4 regions of the Halobacillus sp. GSS1 genome follow, and region 4 is predicted to be linked to each of the others. Evidence: riboswitches for the same ligand, from Rfam matches in the RefSeq annotation. Region 4 holds a riboswitch; each other region holds the start of a gene.
The links. Region 4 has a riboswitch for thiamine pyrophosphate ahead of tenA (thiaminase II). Riboswitches for the same ligand answer to the same signal wherever they lie in the genome.

Region 1 (4,247 bases), on a different contig from region 4:
ATGTTCGTAGGACTTTTGTTGACACCAATCTTTCTAATAGCGCTCGTTTATCTCTTACGCTTTACTTGGGGGAAGAAGGGAAAAACGGAGGAAGGAAAGGCAGCCCTGAATGCTTCCTATGCAAAAGCGGCGCCGATTTTCCCGATCGGCTGGCTCGCGATCGAACTTTATCACGACTGGATCCAGTCCCTATCATTTTCTGCTTACCGGGATGCGATGTGGATCCTTGTGTTGATCACATTCATTTTAATAAGTGCAAGCTTGTTCCGATACCGGAAACCAACTGCGTCCTGAGTCTCCTATTCCGGTGGAGGCTCTTTCCATTTTATCGTCGTAAAAGAGATCATCTCACTCCACCCTCTCCCTTTCGGATCCATCAAACCGGTAACGAAGGAAATCCAATACCACATTCCCTGGGTAAGGATGACCGGGCCGAACCCGAGGATCACACGGATGAGAATCTGCATGAAGTTCGGCGGCTTTCCTGCATTCGTTTCAATGGTGAGATGCATCAACAGCATGCCGAGCGTCCTTCCTTTCGCAAGCAGCGGAATGACGAGGAGAAGCGAGACATGGATGATGATGAAGGCTTTCCAAAAGACGGGGTTCGGATCGAAGCCGCGCCCAGTGTCCTGCGTTGCTGTGTAGAGAATGGCGAGGAAGCCGGATACAATGAATTCGAGTCCTGTGCCTATGAATCTGAGGAACAAGTTTCTTTCGGACATCGAAGTCCCTCCTTTCTGTGTAGTATCCTATGGGTTTTCGTCGTCATCGGTTTGCCCATTCACCCAGAACGAAGAAAAAGAGATGGAGCTTTTGCCCCATCTCTTTATTCATGACATGCCTTTTTTCATGTTTCGAAGGCCTGCGTGCGTCCTGTTTTCAATTAAAATGTGTTCCCTCGACAAATTGTGCGTTTTCTGTCATAGCATTCTCCTCTCTCTTTCTTTATACTTGACTAGGATTCTATATAAAGAGATTGAGAAAGGATCGATACCATGAAAAAATTCAATTACGTCCCATGGGTCGTGGGGCTTTCCATCGCCATCAACCTTATTGTTGTGGCCTTATTGTTCTTACCTAAAGTCGACGGGGATCTCGGTTTCAATATTAAACTCCTCCCCCTTCTGAATGCGGTCTTGAATTCCTTTACGTTCGTGTTCCTGGTTGCTGCCTTGTTCATGATCATCAGGAAAAACGTGAAGTGGCACAAGCGCTTCATTTTCGCTGCCTTCACATCGACGGCTCTTTTCCTCGTTTCGTACCTGACGTACCATTCGATGGCAGAGTCGACGTCCTTCGGCGGCGAAGGGATCGTTGCCGGCATCTATTATTTCATTTTGATCACCCATATCGTACTGGCAGCCCTCATCGTACCACTTGCGCTACTCACTTTGTTCCGCGGACTTGCGATGAAGGTCGATAAGCACAGGAAAATCGCGCGTTGGACGATGCCGTTATGGCTGTACGTCAGTCTCACTGGAGTCATCGTCTACTTGATGATTTCCCCTTATTACTGATGGACGACAAGAAGCGATGCAGCTCCTGTTTTTTTGTCGAAACTCTTTGCTTCCTTCTTTTGTCTTATTATAGTAGAATAACAGTTAGAGAGATGTCGTGAAGGAAATGTCATGACCGATGTTTCGGAATTTGCTATTTAGGGAAAATGTAAGGTTCAAGGTCAGATAATAAGGAGACTACAATGGATCTACTCCAATTTATGAAAAATGAAGGTTACACTTCGGCCAAGTTCTCCTCGATGACTGGTGAAGACGTCCAATTGGTTTTGAATGATGTGGCTTCAACAGAGGACCTGTATCAAATGATGGAAGTGATCCCCACCTCCCTCACGTATTACCCTTATGAACGCGTACCCTATATCGATTGTTTCATAGATGAGAATGTGATGAAGTTACGCTTGTCGAAAGCATAAGGAATGGACCGGATCCGCCGTTTGGCGGTCCGGTCCATTTGTTTTTTCAGGAAAAAGGTGGTTTACAAATCTATGACTCTCCGCTACGATGGAAGCAACGTACAAGAATTGCATACGCGTGTTGCACTGGGGGAGCTGCTTGAGGCGGCTGAGAGGAAAAATTCCGACCCTTGGAACCCGAACTAGATAATACTAGCGTGGGGAAGTGCAGTCGACATTCACAAGGACCTGACTGGTTCTTCCTTTATGATTGGTAGACTGCATTCCCGTGGGATGCAGTTTTTTTTGTACTCAAAAAAAGGAGGAATTAGAAATGGAAAACAACTGGGGAACTTCAAGAATCGCGGGGTGCTCTTTTTCCGTGCATCCGATGGCCGACAACTTCGTGGATTACATCAAGGCTAGTCTGAATGAGGTGGACAGCTCGAAAGTGTGGATGAAGACGGATGACGTCACGACGACGGTGCGCGGCCGGATGGAGCATGTCTTTGATGTCACCGAAGCGATTCTGTTACATATCGCGAAAACGGGTGTTCATGTCGCTTTTCAAGGGACCTTTTCGATCGGCTGTCCGGGCGATTCGGCCGGTGATGTTCATATGGATGAATCAGAAGAACGATTGAACAAGCCTCACTCCAGAGAAATTGAACAACACATCGCGGCGAAGTTCTCTTTGTATCCCATGGGTGGCGGGGACTACATGGACACAATCTACCGTCAAATCGAAGCGATGAAAGAAAAAGGCGTTGAAGTCACGCCTGCCCACTACTCCACCCGTCTCGACGGAGATACGCGTGACATTTTCAATGGACTTGAGGATGTGTTCAGAGAGACGGAAGCGAGCGGCTCTTCACATACGGTGATGACCGTGACGGTCTCTGCCAACAGCCCTTCCCATAAGGATGATCACAAATGAACAGCTGGAAACTGAAAGAAATCGTCGTCATGTCCGTCCTTTCTGTCGTCTTTGCGGTCGTGTATCTAGCCTTCCTTCCGGTCGGGAAAATTCTCGTCGGGTTTTTCGGTCCGATCGGATATGACCTCATTTTCGGCATCTGGTTCATCGTGTCGATCATTGCGGCTTACATCATTCGTAAACCTGGCGCCGCGTTTTTATCAGAAACGATTGCGGCAGCCGTTGAGGTATTGCTCGGCAATGCGGTCGGTCCGATGTTGCTCGTTTCAGGGATGATTCAGGGGCTCGGAGCAGAATCGGCGTTCGCTATGACAAGGTATAAGCGCTATGACCTGTTCACCCTTATGCTTGCCGGTGTGATGGCTGCGGTGTTCAGCTTCGTCTGGGGGTACTTCCTTTCCGGCTACGCAGCTCTCAGCACAGGGTACGTCGTCGCCATGTTCATCGCCCGCATCATCAGTGGTGCGATCATCTCAGGTGTCGCAGGCAAAGCGCTCAGTGACGCCTTAGCGAAGACAGGTGTCCTCTCAAGCTTCGCTCTAGGAAAAGAACATCGAAGGAAGCATGCGGCATGAGTCAGGAAGTGATCCGCGTCGAGGACCTTACCCTCCGTTATGAGGAAAGGCAGAAGCCTGTGCTGTCGCGTCTGACTTTTTCCATCGAGGAAGGAGAAAACATGCTGATCCTTGGTCCGAGCGGTTCGGGAAAAAGCTCCCTCACCCACTGTTTGAACGGGCTCTATCCTCGTGAATTAGATGGTGCCATGAATGGAGAAGTTCTCGTGCAAGGTCAGCGGACCGACTCCTATCCTGCCGGTGAAATGGCGCAGAACGTCGGCGTCGTTTTTCAGGATCCCGAGACACAGTTCTGCATGATCACGGTCGAAGATGAAGTGGCCTTTGGTCTTGAAAACTTGAATACACCTCATGCGTCAATGGTGGAAAAAGTGGACCAAGCACTGCGTCAGGTTGGAATGGAAGTCTACAAAACAGCGGACATCTCCTCCCTCTCCGGTGGCCAGAAGCAGAAAATCGCCCTTGCCTGCATCCTCGCCATGGAACCGGAAGTATTGATTCTCGATGAACCGACGGCGAATCTGGATCCGGTGGCGAGGAAGGAATTCATTCAGCTTCTGAAAAGGTTGAAACAGGAGAATTCTTTCACTCTGCTTGTCATCGAGCATAAGTTGGAAGGCTGGCTCGATTTGTTGGTACGGGTCCTTATTATTAATGAAAAAGGAGAACTTGCCTACGATGGTCCGCTGCACGATCATTTGAAAACGTACGCTCGGGACATTCATGAGATGGGCATCCAGCTTCCTTATGCCACAAGGACAGCGCTGGAACAGGGGTGGACACCGCCCTATCCGCTTCACATCGGAGACATGCCGGCCATCAC
Region 2 (4,247 bases), on a different contig from region 4:
GGAGGAGGTCCTGCGGGGATCACTTATGGACTGAAGTATGTTTTCGGGGATCATGTGCACTGTTATTTTGCAGAGCCGACCAGCTCTCCGTGCATGATGCTTGGACTTGCCACAGGAAAACATGAGGACATTTCTGTTCAGGATATCGGGCTTGATAATAAGACGGAAGCTGATGGATTAGCTGTTGGACGACCATCAGCTCTGGCTGGCAGGCTGGTAGAAAATATGGTGAACGGCATTTATACGATCAACGACGAAAACTTGTACAAGCTTTTAGCCCTTTTGAATGAATCAGAAGGTATTTCCCTCGAACCATCGGCACTTGCAGGCATGTACGGCCCTGCTTCCATCGACATTCAACAACAGTTAGACGGCATGTATGGCTCCCGGTTAAATCATGCTACTCATTTAGTCTGGGCAACAGGTGGAAGTTTGGTGCCAAAAGATATTATGGAAGGCTTTGTTTCTAAAGGCACATCATTTCTTCGTCATGAGGAATAGAAGAAATTAACCTGGTGAAGGGCTCCTCGTAACCTCAGTAATGAAGCCAGGGGGTTCTTCCGCTTCTACTCTTCCTTCATGATACACAGAAAAATAGCATATTTTCCAAATAGAACACTTCTATTCATTTAGAAATACGTGAGTGAGATGAGGGAGCACTAGAACTGCCCCCACTTCAGATAAAAGTCGAAGAGGGAGAGGAATGCTTTAAATTGAAAAAAATCATAGCGCTATTAATTACTACCTTCTTTTTTATAGCAGGCTGTTCTGATAACCCGGATGATAATAAACAGGGAGAATCGCCACTACCTGCTGAAGGTTTAGAAGTGATAGCAGATAATTTGGAAGTTCCATGGTCCATCGAAAAAATGGAAGATACCTTTTATTTAACAGAAAGATCAGGGAACATTGTCAAAATTGAAGATGGTGAAGTAGAAAGGCAAAGCGTAGAGCTTGAAGAAGAGGTTTCCACAGCTTCAGAGGCAGGATTGCTTGGGTTTGTTCTTGCCCCTGACTTTTCCGAATCGAACCTTGCCTATGCCTATTACACGTATGAAGATGGGGAAGAACAATTTAATCGGATCGTAATGCTTCGGTTGGAAGATCGTGTATGGAGAGAAGAGGATCTGCTTCTTAACCAAATCCCCAGCGGTACTTACCATCATGGAGGAAGACTTAAAATAGGTCCTGATGAAAAACTCTACGCTACAGCTGGGGATGCATCTGATCCTGAAATAGCCCAAGACCTGGATTCATTAGGTGGAAAAATTTTAAGAATGAACGTAGATGGATCGATCCCGGATGATAATCCATTTGAGGATTCCTATGTATATAGCTTTGGACATCGCAACCCTCAAGGGATGACTTGGTTGTCAGATGGTACGATGTATGCAAGTGAACATGGGGATAATGCAAACGATGAAATTAATTTGATTGAAGCTGGTCAAAATTACGGATGGCCGGTTATAGAAGGCTCTGAAGAACAAGAAGGAATGGTTTCGCCTCTATTCACTTCTGGAGATAGCTCCACCTGGGCACCATCTGGAATGGACAATTTTGAAGGAAAACTTTATGTTGCAGCATTAAGGGGTTCTGCCGTTTTAGAATTCGACCTTGAAACAGGTGAATACCGTGAAGTGATCGCTGGTGTTGGCCGGGTTCGGGATGTACAAATAAAAGATAACAATCTTTATTTCATTAGTAATAATACAGATGGTCGTGGAAATCCACAGGACAATGATGACAAGCTATATAAAATTTCTCTCTCAGAACTGGATTAACTACTGAAGAGTAACCGGTCAAAATCGGTCCATGCGATAGAGCGCTTCCGTCACGAAGCGCTCTTTGTTATCCATCTCTTCTGTGAAATGTTAGATGCTTCTAAAAGTTACCATTCATGATAGTTTTGGAGGAATGTTTTGACAATTATTTAGAACATGTTACGATATCATTGAAATCAAAAATCATAGACGATCCACTAGGGGTGCCTTCTCATAAGGCTGAGATTAAAGTGTAGCTTTAAGACTCTTAGAACCTGATCTGGTTGATACCAGCGTAGGGAAGTGGCGGTTACGTGTATCTTAAGCTACATATAGATGTTTACACATGAAACCACTTTCTTCACGCATATGAAGAAAGTGGTTTTTTTTGTGTCTGGAAATAGATGCATAGATTGCTTGCGTCTTATTTCTTTTTTCCTTGACCGTGGATCGTCGGGAAAAGGAGAGAGTGACAATGAAATTTTCACAACAGATTCGCGAAGCGGTGGATCCTATTTGGGAGGCAAGTTTCAACCATCCGTTTGTAAAAGGGATTGGAGAAGGGACGTTATCGCTCGACCAGTTTCGCTACTACGTCCTTCAGGATTCTTATTATTTATCCCACTTTTCCAGAGTGCAGGCGATGGGAGCCGCGAAGTCAGAGGACATGAAAACAATGGCCAGTATGGCTTCTCATGCTCAAGGGACGTATGAAGCAGAGATGGAGCTTCATGAGAACTTTTCAAAAAGGCTAGGGATTACAAAGGAGGAGCGCAACCAGTTCACTCCTTCTCCGACGGCTTATGCGTACGCATCCCATATGTACCGAGGAGCCTACCACGGGGACTTGGGGGAGATCATCGCTACGATTCTTCCGTGCTATTGGCTTTATTATGAAGTCGGGGAGCACTTGAAAGATCATCAGCCGGAAGAACCGATTTATCAGGAATGGATTGGCACCTATGGCGGGGATTGGTTCCGAACGCTCGTAGAGGAGCAGATTCAACGTCTTGATGATCTGGCGGAATTGAAATCGGAAGCTGGCCGTGAGCGGATGAAAGAGTTGTTTGTGATCAGCAGTCAGTATGAGTACCAGTTTTGGGAAATGGCATATGTCATGGAAGAATGGCCATTTGATATGAGAACTTCTCTCTTGGCAGGAAAAGGAGAATGAATCGTGAGTCCTTCCATTCACTTGATCTCGACAGGAAAGCAGACGATTTCTGAACTAACCGAGACAGTGAGCGCGGTCCAACAGCAAGTTGATTTTCTCCACATTCGGGAAAAACATCGGTCCGCTGCTGAAATTTTTGATGGGATTCAACAGGTGACGGAGACCGGTTTTCCAATGGATCGTATTATCATCAACGACAGGGCAGATGTAGCTTCTGTTGCAGGATGTTTCGGGGTGCAGTTGACTCACCATAGTCTCCCAGTCGCACAAGTGAAGCAATCCTTTCCCGGTCTGAATGTAGGAAAATCCGTTCATTCACTAAAAGAGGCCATAGGTGCGGAAGAGGAAGGAGCGGATTTTCTCCTATACGGAAATATCTATCCAACCTCCTCCAAGCCGGGAAAAGCGGGGAAAGGATTGGATTCGCTCCGTGAAATCATACGGCATGTCGGGTGTCCGGTTGTTGGCATCGGCGGGATATCTCCTGAGCGGGCAGGTGATGTCATTCGTACCGGAGCGCAGGGAATGGCAGTCATGTCTGGCATTCTACAGGCGGAGGATCCTGGGGAAGCAGCACAGGCTTACAGGAAGGAAATCGATAGAGGGAGGATGTTATGAATAAGCATTATGAAAGGATTGTTGTCGGAGCTGGTGTGATCGGCAGTTCCATCGCCTATCATTTGGCACAGCGTGGACGCTCTGTTCTTCTCCTGGAGCGGGGGACGATCGCCTGCAAAGCATCTTCAGCTGCAGCTGGCATGCTTGGAGCGCAATCGGAACTAAAAGACCGGAACGACTCATTGTATTCACTGGCTACAGCAAGTCGCGCGATGTTTCCAGCGCTGTCTGAAGAATTGAAAGCGTATAGCGGCATTGATATTGGTTTGCAGCAAAACGGCATCTATAAAATTGCTACAAATGAAGGAGAAAGGGAAGAGCTAATCGCCTATGGGGAAGTTCAAAGAAACCGCGGGGAGGAAGCGAGATGGATGGAGCCTTCTGAATTGCAAAGAGAAGAACCGGCGGTGTCCTCCCAGCTGAGCGGTGCCTTATTTCTCCCGAATGACGGGCAAGTTTCCGCTCCCGATTTGTCGAAGGCTTTTGCCATGTCAGCGGTAGAGCTTGGAGCCGAACTTTTAGAATACACCGATGTACAAGGTTTAATTAAAGAAAAGAATCAAGTCACAGGCGTGAGAACAAATCGAGGAGACGTAAGCGCCGATCATGTCGTAGTCGCTTGCGGGGCATGGAGTGAAGATCTGCTTGGAAAACAGAATTCCGGGATGGATCTGTATCCGGTAAAAGGTGAATGC
Region 3 (4,247 bases), on a different contig from region 4:
CGCCCGTAATGCTCAGTGTACGCAGGTGAGGGATTTCATCAAGCCGCTTCCGGAGCAAGTCCATCGGCAAAGCTTCCGGATCCTTCGCACCTAACGTATATCCGACCGCGCAGTGCTCACAACGCATGTTGCAAAGCGTCGTCGTCGTAAATTCAATGTTCGATAAGGTCATTTTTCCGTGTTCTTCCACGTCCATATACGCTTCCCATGGATCGTAAGAAGGGGTAAGCGCCTGAAGCTTCATGTTCGTACTCATAAATTATGAAACTTCCTTTCTATTCAAATTTATTTCGGTCGATAACCTTTACCATTCTATCATTAATATGCCTAAAACCATACAATATGTATCGGAATTGTTACGGGATCTACTCCTATGCACCTGTGCATGTTTTATGGAAAGAGGAGAATAAGGGTGTGACATCGAATGATATGGGGTAACGACTAGCACAAGGGGGAGTCAGATCATGAAACAAACCGTACTCATTACAGGAGCATCCAGTGGATTCGGTTTCCATACAGCTGTGAAATGTGCAGAAAAAGGCTTTCGTGTCATCGCCACGATGAGAAATATAGAAAAAGCCGTAGCGTACGAAACATTGGACGAGGAGGTCCGTGACCGCATTGAAGTGTGGTCATTGGATGTGACGGATGAACAATCGATCGCGCGATTTTCAGAAAAAGTGAATACGCTGTATCGCTTGGACGTGCTTGTGAATAACGCCGGTTATGCGGTAGGTGGATTTCTTGAACAGGTGCCGCTTGAAACGTACCGTAAACAATTTGATACCAATGTTTTTGGTGTGATTGCCGTTACGAAAGCAGTTCTGCCCCTGATGCGTGCCCAGGGTAGTGGGAAGATTTTGAATGTCAGCAGTGTGAGCGGGTTGATCGGTTTTCCAGGCTTATCCGCTTATGTCTCATCCAAACACGCCTTGGAAGGCTTATCTGAAAGTCTCCGTTTCGAAGTGAAACCATTCGGAATTGATGTCGCTCTGATTGAGCCGGGCTCTTATCAGACCAATATTTGGTCGTCCGGTCTTGTTATGCCGGAAGCCGCCCAGGACCCTGAGTCTCCTTATGCCGAATACATAAAAGGATTGTGGAATGCTTTGAACAGTGAATCCCATGGCAATCCTCAGGATGTATCAGATCTGATGACGGGATTGATGGAAAAAGAAACCCTGGTGAAACTCCGCTATCCCATCGGTGCCGGTGTGAGAGCGAATGTGTGGTTCAAGCGCTTGCTGCCTTGGAAGTGGTTGGAAAATACCGTGCTACAAAAAATACTTGGAAAAGAGAAAGCCAAAGGAGTGGGATTGAATGGAAAACGTGATGCATGGAGCAGAGGAGATGCGCTTCGAGGGTAATGAAGTCGGTATCCTCATCTCTCATGGATTTACAGGAACGACCCAAAGTATGCAGCCTTTAGCTGAAGCCTATGCCAGAGCTGGTTACACCGTTTATTGTCCGAGATTAAAGGGTCATGGAACAAGTCCTGAGGATATGGAATCTACCTCACATATGGATTGGGTGCAATCCGTGGAAGAAGCTTATTCCTGGTTAAAAGACAGATGTTCAAAAATATTTGTCGTCGGTTTATCGATGGGTGGGACGCTTGCGTTGTATATGGCGAGTCAGTATCGGGACATTGAGGGAGTCATTCCAATCAATGCGGCTATCGATATCCCTGCACTGGAAAGTAGCCAGGGGACGGATGAACGCTTTTTAGATGCGATCGGTTCCGATATTAAAGATCCGGAGACGGTCGAACTTGCGTATGACCGCACGCCGGTGAAATCGATCGGAGAGCTGGTTGGATTGATGGGCATGGTCAAGGATAGACTGGATGAAATCCACTGCCCGATCATGATTTTCGTATCGGATGAGGATCACGTTGTACCTCCGCATAACTCAGAAGTCATTTTCGAATCGGTGTTTTCTGAACACAAGGAGATTATCCATCTGGAAAATAGTTATCATGTGGCGACTCTTGATCATGACAAGGATATGATCATTGAACGCACCTTGGAATTTTTCCAAATGTACACGAATACGAAGTGATTGCCCGGGAAATATAAAAGGTTTTGTAATCTAGTAAAAAGTTTATTATAATAGAGACAAATCAAGAAAAGTAAACGGTATAAAGCCTTCAAGGGGAGCCTCCGGCTGAGAGTGAACATTTCGTTCTGACCCTTCGAACCTGTCAGTTAGCACTGGCGTAGGGATGGCGGCTTTTTTGATGGTGCAATGCAGAATTGGGACTCCTCCATCAGGAAGCTTCCCTATTTGGCGTTGCTTTTTTTGTGTCTTTTTTTAGGAGGAATGTTGAAATGAGAAATCGTCGCGTTTTATTTCTCGTAGAAGTTGCGATTTTTTCAGCACTCGCATTATTGTTGGATATCATCCCGTTTTTATCATTTAAACTGTGGGCGCAGGGAGGTTCGGTTTCCTTTGCCATGGTCCCCGTATTCATCATGGCCTTCCGCTGGGGCTTGAAAGGTGGCGTCACCACCGGTCTTCTGTTAGGAATCTATCAAATCATGACCGGCGCCTATATTATGACACTACTTCAGGCGTTTTTCGACTATATCGTCGCCTTTGCAGTAATCGGAGCGGCTGGCATAGTAGCGAAACCGCTATGGAAGGCGATCCAATCGAAAGAGTCCCGTCGATTGATCGGATGGATTATTGTCGGCTGCCTGATTGGAAGCGTGCTCCGCTTTTTCGGACACTTTTTTGCAGGGATCGTTTTTTACGGCGAGTTCGCCCCTGAGGGACAGCCTGTCTGGTTGTATTCCCTCATCTATAATGGTGGGTACATGCTCCCGGCGTTTATCTTAAGCAGTATCGTCGTCAGTCTCCTATTTGTAAAACGACCAAAATTATTAAGCCATTAAACAAAATCCCCCGTGCGATGTTCTGACATCGAATGGGGGATTTTTAATAGTTCTTCCTTCTATGAATTTCCACAAACGCCGCCTTTTCTTGAGAATTCAGTTTCGAGATGTCTCCAGGGTTCGTTGCCTGGTTAAGCGTTAGGGGTGGCTGGGAAGCCACTCGCTTTCCTGTGGGGGAGCGCCGAGCTTCCTCGGACTGCGTCCTACGGGATCTTGTCTATCTCCTTCTCCCACGGGAGTCTCGCAGCTTCCAAGCCACCCCATTTCATATAAGAGGAGAAACGAACCCCTATACAGAGATGGAGTGTCTACCACTCTTCCATCTAGAGTGGGTATCAAACTTCTGTATCAAGCTTTCACTTTCTGAATGCCCACTGGGCAGAATTAATATTATCCTCTTCCCAATACCATACAAACTCATTTTAGAGTAGTGGTTTCGAGAATCTTCCAAGAGAAAGGGGCGGAGGGGAATGGCGAGACTCCTAACATAAGTGTGCAGGCGCCTTGATAAGCGGCGTATGGACTGGACTGAACTGGCGGAGATAAAGGAAACACGAAGAACGGAGTGATTCGATGTTGACTTATCGTACAGAAGCGAGGGAAGTCTCACTAGCCGCTAGGCGCCAGAACCGGATAACTAGGAGGAAAAAAGTGCAGGGTGAGACCCCGCAAGGCGTCAGCCTGAGGAGGCTCGTCGCGCTCCCGCGGAAAGCGAGCTATTCCCCGTAGCCCCTATCCACTCAAAAAACATCTCGAAACGGAGTCTTCCACAATCCTGCCATATCGTTCAATAAACTATGTTTTTTTTATTTTTTCTTCTATTGAGGTTTGAGACAGGACATTATAGTGAAAATAAAATAAGCACTCAAGTTGAGGAGGCTACATAATGGACCGTTTGAAGCGGATTGGAAAGAGTAAGTGGTTTTGGATCATTGTCGCTATTATCGCTATTTTAAGTGTCACCATTGCTTATCATACTTCATGGAAAGCTCTTCCTGAGGGGATCTCTTATGAAGGAGAGAAGCATCAGATGGAAAATATCGAGTTTTTCCGTGATTTAACATACGAAGACGAAGCAGGGAAGACGGTGCATGATCTTCAGGTTTTTGAAGAGATCAACCGGACAATAGGGGAGGCTGAAGACTTCATTGTGGCCGATATGTTTCTATTCAATGGGTACACAAATGGTAAGAACGAGTTTCCTGACATCTCCAGCAACCTGGTTGACGCCATTTTAAAACGAAAAGAGGAAGTCCCTGATTTGAAGGTGGTTTTCATAACCGATCAGATCAACACCGTGTACGGATCGTATCAGTCTGAGACGATCCAGCGCCTGGAAGATGGCGGTGT
Region 4 (4,247 bases):
AGCTGCTTGGTTATGACCTGGAGAAGCCTTATATTTGTCTTGTCGGCCACATCCGGTTCGTTCAGCCGGAGGAGGAGCGCACCTCTTTAACGATGCCTCAGGTCAAGTCGTCATCAATCAACAGTCGGAATTATTACATTCAGAAGGAAGTCACACATGCGGGAGATGCCCTGCATAGGAGGACGATGACCACTTTTGATGAAGGGGAGGTCATCGTTTATTTGGAAACAGACCGGCCGGATTACGGAGAAACCGCGAATCAGTTTCTTGACCTGATTGAGCGGAGACTTCATGAGTTGTTGAAGGGGATTACGATCAGCTGGGGGATCTCCTGCCATAAAGGGGGGTATCAGGTTTTTCATAAAAGTTATGAAGAGGCGGAAACGGCACTGAAAATCGGTCAGCAGCATGAAGAAGGGGAGCGGACGTTTTTCAGTGATACACGGATGAATCGCTTGCTCATGGCTCTTTCTCATGAAGAAGAAATCGGAGCAATTGTCTATGATACGTTAGAGAAGCTGATTGATTATGACCAGAAACGGCAGACAGAACTCATTCATACGTTTATGGTCTACAACAAATACAACAGCAATGTCAGTCAGACCGCCCGTGCCCTGAATTTGCACCGTCAATCCTTGCTGCATAGATTGAGGAACATTGAACATTTGACTGGGCTTTCCCTGCTCAATGCGGACGATCTTTTTTTGTTGGAGTTGAGCGTCAGGTTGTGGCTATTGAAAAAGGTGGATGCATAGAGCGCCTCCTTTTTACGGCGCTCTATTTTTCATCTTTGACGGTCGTTTTCCATTCGCCCTGATTGGTCCCACGTCGATCCAGCTTGACGGTCCACTGGTCGGATTCTTTATCAAAAGAAAGCAGAGAAACTATCAGCACATCGGCCTTTTCCGGTTCTTTTTCAGATAATGCTGTAGAAAGAGCTTCAGAAGCTTTTAAGTCTGCTCCCTCTACTTCACTCATTTCAAGCTCCTGGACTTTTTCAGCGGTGGCTTGTTCAGGGTAGGACTCAGCGATATCCCCGTCTACCCAGACCTCGACCTGTTTGCCGACCCATAGACCTTTAGGAGCTCCGGATACCCACATGGCCCTTCCTTCCTCCCCTGACCCATCATCCATCGGTGTGACAACCAGAATACTGTCCTCATCCTGATCCATGACAAACCCGCTCATGTCCGGGTCGGATACTTCTGCTTCCACTTCCTTCTGGTCTACTTCCTCCGTTTCTGACAGCCCACATCCACTAAGGCATAAAGAGAAAAACATGAACATACCAGGCATCCATCTCATTTTCATCATTCACACACTCCTTATCTTCTTAATGATGACGTTTGAACGGGAGCAAAAGTTTCACATGACAGAAACATCCAATTTTGTTATGATGAAAATCACCAAGCGAATAAGTTTATGAAACTACTAGGGGAGCCTGAATGGGCTGAGAGGAAAGCGAGCGAGCTTTCTGACTCTTACAAACCTGATCTGGTTAATACCAGCGGAGGGAAGTAGTCTGACGATACGTGTATCGGCTTACTGCATACCAGGCCAGGTCCTCTAAGGATCTGGCTTTTTTATTTGCCTCCATTCTTCTCCCGTTTAGAAAGGTGGTGAAATATGAAAAACACAAAGCTACTCACAACGATGGCTGTGCTTGTGGCGATCGGGACGCTCGGGGCGCAATTCCTTTGGTTCCCGGCCGGTATTGCGAAAGCTTATCCTGTCCAGCATGCGGTTAATGTGATTGCGGCGGTGGTGCTTGGCCCCGTGCCGGCGGTCATGATTGCTTTTGTTATCGGGCTTTTACGTTTCTTATTAGGGGTCGGCACCTTTCTTGCTTTTCCGGGCGGGATGTTTGGTGCATTATTGGCAGGGATTTTTTACAGGATGTTTGAAAGAAAAAGTTCTGCGGTGATTGGTGAAGTGCTCGGTACTGGAGTCATCGGAGCTTTGGCATCTGTCCCGATCGCACACGTCTTGATGGGAAGTTCAGCTGGTGTTTTTGCATTTGTTCCTTCTTTTGTCGTAAGCAGTGTCTCGGGGGCTTTCATTGCTGCCTTCATTTTATCACGAGTGAAAGTTGAAAACATGATCTTACAACCATAATACACGGAAACTGCTAGGGGCGCGAGTATTCGCTGAGATAAGGAAACATTCCTTGGTCCCTCAATACCTGATCCGGGTCATGCCGGCGGAGGGAAGTAGTAAGAATCCCCTTCTGTCCTCTAGTAGCTTCCGAGAATAATAGGAGGCTCTACCATGTCTTTTTCCAAACAATTAAGAAATGAAAATCAGGATATCTATCAAAAAATATTCACTCATCCCTTCGTCCAGGGGATCGGGAAAGGAGAGGTATCAAAAGAAGCGTTGATTCATTATATCAAGGCTGATTATGAATATCTGAATGCTTTTATGCATGTGTATGGAATCGCTATTTCCAAGTCCCCTTGTAGAGAAGACATTCAACTGTTTAATAAGCAAATCGATTTTGTGTTGAACAGCGAGATCCATCCTCATAACAATTTTTGTGAACAGATTGGCGTTTCCTATGAAGAGCTTCAAGGGTATCCGTTGCCGCCGACTGCTGATCACTATATAAAGCATATGCTATTTCATGCCCATAATGGGGGGATCGGTGAAATATTAGCGGCCTTGCTTCCATGCCCGTGGACCTATTATGAAATCGGGGTCGAGCTTAAGAACCACTACCAGCCAGGGGTTGACCATCCTTTTCTCCCTTGGATCGATTTTTATGCCGATGCAGAGGTGAACAGTCTGACGGCGGTGTTATGTGAGCGGCTTGATCAGTATGCTGCACAAGCGTCTGAACTAGAAAAACAGCGGATGAGAGAAGCTTTTCGTAAAAGCTGTCAGCTGGAATATGCTTTTTGGGATATGGCTTACACACAAGAACAATGGCCTTGTGAAAAGGAGGTTGTGAGATGAGACAAGTATCATGTGCGCTGACAATTGCAGGGACTGATCCGAGTGGTGGCGCGGGTATACAGGCAGACTTGAAGACGTTCCAGGAATTGAAGAGTTACGGGATGAGTGTTGTAACTTCAGTCGTTTCCCAAAACACGACAGGTGTGAAGGATGTTCATCACCTCCCGGAAAACTTCATTAAGAGTCAACTGGAAGCTATTTCTGAGGATATGCCTGTTCATGCACTGAAAACTGGGATGATTGCCAATAAGGGGATGATGAAAGTCATCAGTGAATGGTTGAATGAAGTGGCTGCTCCTTACATCATGGACCCTGTCATGGTTGCCCAGAGCGGGGACCCTTTGATTGAAAAAGAAGATCAACGGTATTTAAAAGAATATCTTGTACCCAGGACATCACTCGTCACTCCTAACATCCCTGAAGCTGAAGTCCTTGTCGGAGGAAAAATTAAAACAGAAGCAGATATGAAAGAAGCAGCCGAAATAATTGTGAAAGATTTAGGTGCAGGAGCGTCTCTTGTCAAAGGGGGCCATCTCGATGGAAGAGCGGTTGATTTTCTATATGATGGTGGACGTGTCTATGAATTTGAATCTGAACGGATTAATTCTTCAAATACGCATGGCACAGGGTGCACGTACTCAGCAGCCATTACGGCTTACCTGAGTCAGGGACACGCTTTGCCACAAGCTGTCAAAGAAGCCAAATACTTCGTAACAGAAGCGATTCGCCACTCCTTCGACTTAGGAAAAGGAAGCGGACCGACCAATCATTTTGCTTTACGTGAGGAGGTTTTCAACAAATGGCTGTAAGTGTTATCGAAAGAGTAAGAACACAGCGCCCACTGATTCATCACATCACGAATTCAGTGGTGATGAATTTTACAGCGAACGGTCTTTTAGCTTTTGGAGGATCGCCGATCATGGCCAATGCCACACAGGAAGTGGCGGATGTCACCCGATTGTCTCAAGGACTGTTATTGAATATAGGAACGCTTCATGAAGAACAGGTGAAAGCCATGATCCTTGCTGGGAAAGCTGCAAATCAAATCGGCATTCCTATCGTCTTCGATCCTGTCGGCGCTCCTGCTACTCGTTATCGTTCAGATGCATGTCAGAGGATCTTGCAGGAGGTGACTCCGACGGTTATTAAAGGGAATGCCGGAGAACTTGCCCATCTCATCGGTCTGAATGTGGAAACGCAAGGCGTAGACTCCACAGGAGCAGCTGATTCCGAAGCCATCGTCCGCTTAGTAGCGGAGAAATATCAGACTGGAGCCGTCTGTACAGGAGAAC

Region 1: another riboswitch for thiamine pyrophosphate. It lies ahead of J0K78_RS03450 (YkoF family thiamine/hydroxymethylpyrimidine-binding protein); the one in region 4 lies ahead of tenA (thiaminase II).
Region 2: another riboswitch for thiamine pyrophosphate. It lies ahead of tenA (thiaminase II); the one in region 4 lies ahead of tenA (thiaminase II).
Region 3: another riboswitch for thiamine pyrophosphate. It lies ahead of thiT (energy-coupled thiamine transporter ThiT); the one in region 4 lies ahead of tenA (thiaminase II).

Annotation. Positions count from the first base shown of each region.
Region 1 is NZ_JAFLHE010000001.1:674,763-679,009, forward strand. Features, by position in the region: gene J0K78_RS03425 (hypothetical protein) at 1-1, shown strand, start outside; gene J0K78_RS03430 (hypothetical protein) at 1-294, shown strand, start outside; gene J0K78_RS03435 (RDD family protein) at 300-725, opposite strand; gene J0K78_RS03440 (DUF420 domain-containing protein) at 999-1,520, shown strand; gene J0K78_RS03445 (hypothetical protein) at 1,703-1,933, shown strand; TPP riboswitch at 2,052-2,154, shown strand; gene J0K78_RS03450 (YkoF family thiamine/hydroxymethylpyrimidine-binding protein) at 2,247-2,849, shown strand; gene J0K78_RS03455 (ECF transporter S component) at 2,846-3,424, shown strand; gene J0K78_RS03460 (ABC transporter ATP-binding protein) at 3,421-4,247, shown strand, end outside.
Region 2 is NZ_JAFLHE010000001.1:618,969-623,215, reverse strand. Features, by position in the region: gene J0K78_RS03235 (D-serine ammonia-lyase) at 1-501, shown strand, start outside; gene J0K78_RS03230 (PQQ-dependent sugar dehydrogenase) at 714-1,781, shown strand; TPP riboswitch at 1,971-2,079, shown strand; gene tenA (thiaminase II) at 2,236-2,934, shown strand; gene J0K78_RS03220 (thiamine phosphate synthase) at 2,938-3,552, shown strand; gene thiO (glycine oxidase ThiO) at 3,549-4,247, shown strand, end outside.
Region 3 is NZ_JAFLHE010000002.1:350,739-354,985, forward strand. Features, by position in the region: gene yfkAB (radical SAM/CxCxxxxC motif protein YfkAB) at 1-256, opposite strand, end outside; gene J0K78_RS08245 (SDR family oxidoreductase) at 462-1,367, shown strand; gene J0K78_RS08250 (alpha/beta hydrolase) at 1,321-2,061, shown strand; TPP riboswitch at 2,143-2,242, shown strand; gene thiT (energy-coupled thiamine transporter ThiT) at 2,331-2,897, shown strand; gene J0K78_RS08260 (phospholipase D family protein) at 3,784-4,247, shown strand, end outside.
Region 4 is NZ_JAFLHE010000003.1:259,383-263,629, forward strand. Features, by position in the region: gene J0K78_RS09720 (PucR family transcriptional regulator) at 1-755, shown strand, start outside; gene J0K78_RS09725 (DUF3221 domain-containing protein) at 778-1,314, opposite strand; TPP riboswitch at 1,424-1,533, shown strand; gene thiW (energy coupling factor transporter S component ThiW) at 1,627-2,115, shown strand; TPP riboswitch at 2,121-2,226, shown strand; gene tenA (thiaminase II) at 2,269-2,955, shown strand; gene thiD (bifunctional hydroxymethylpyrimidine kinase/phosphomethylpyrimidine kinase) at 2,952-3,764, shown strand; gene thiM (hydroxyethylthiazole kinase) at 3,755-4,247, shown strand, end outside.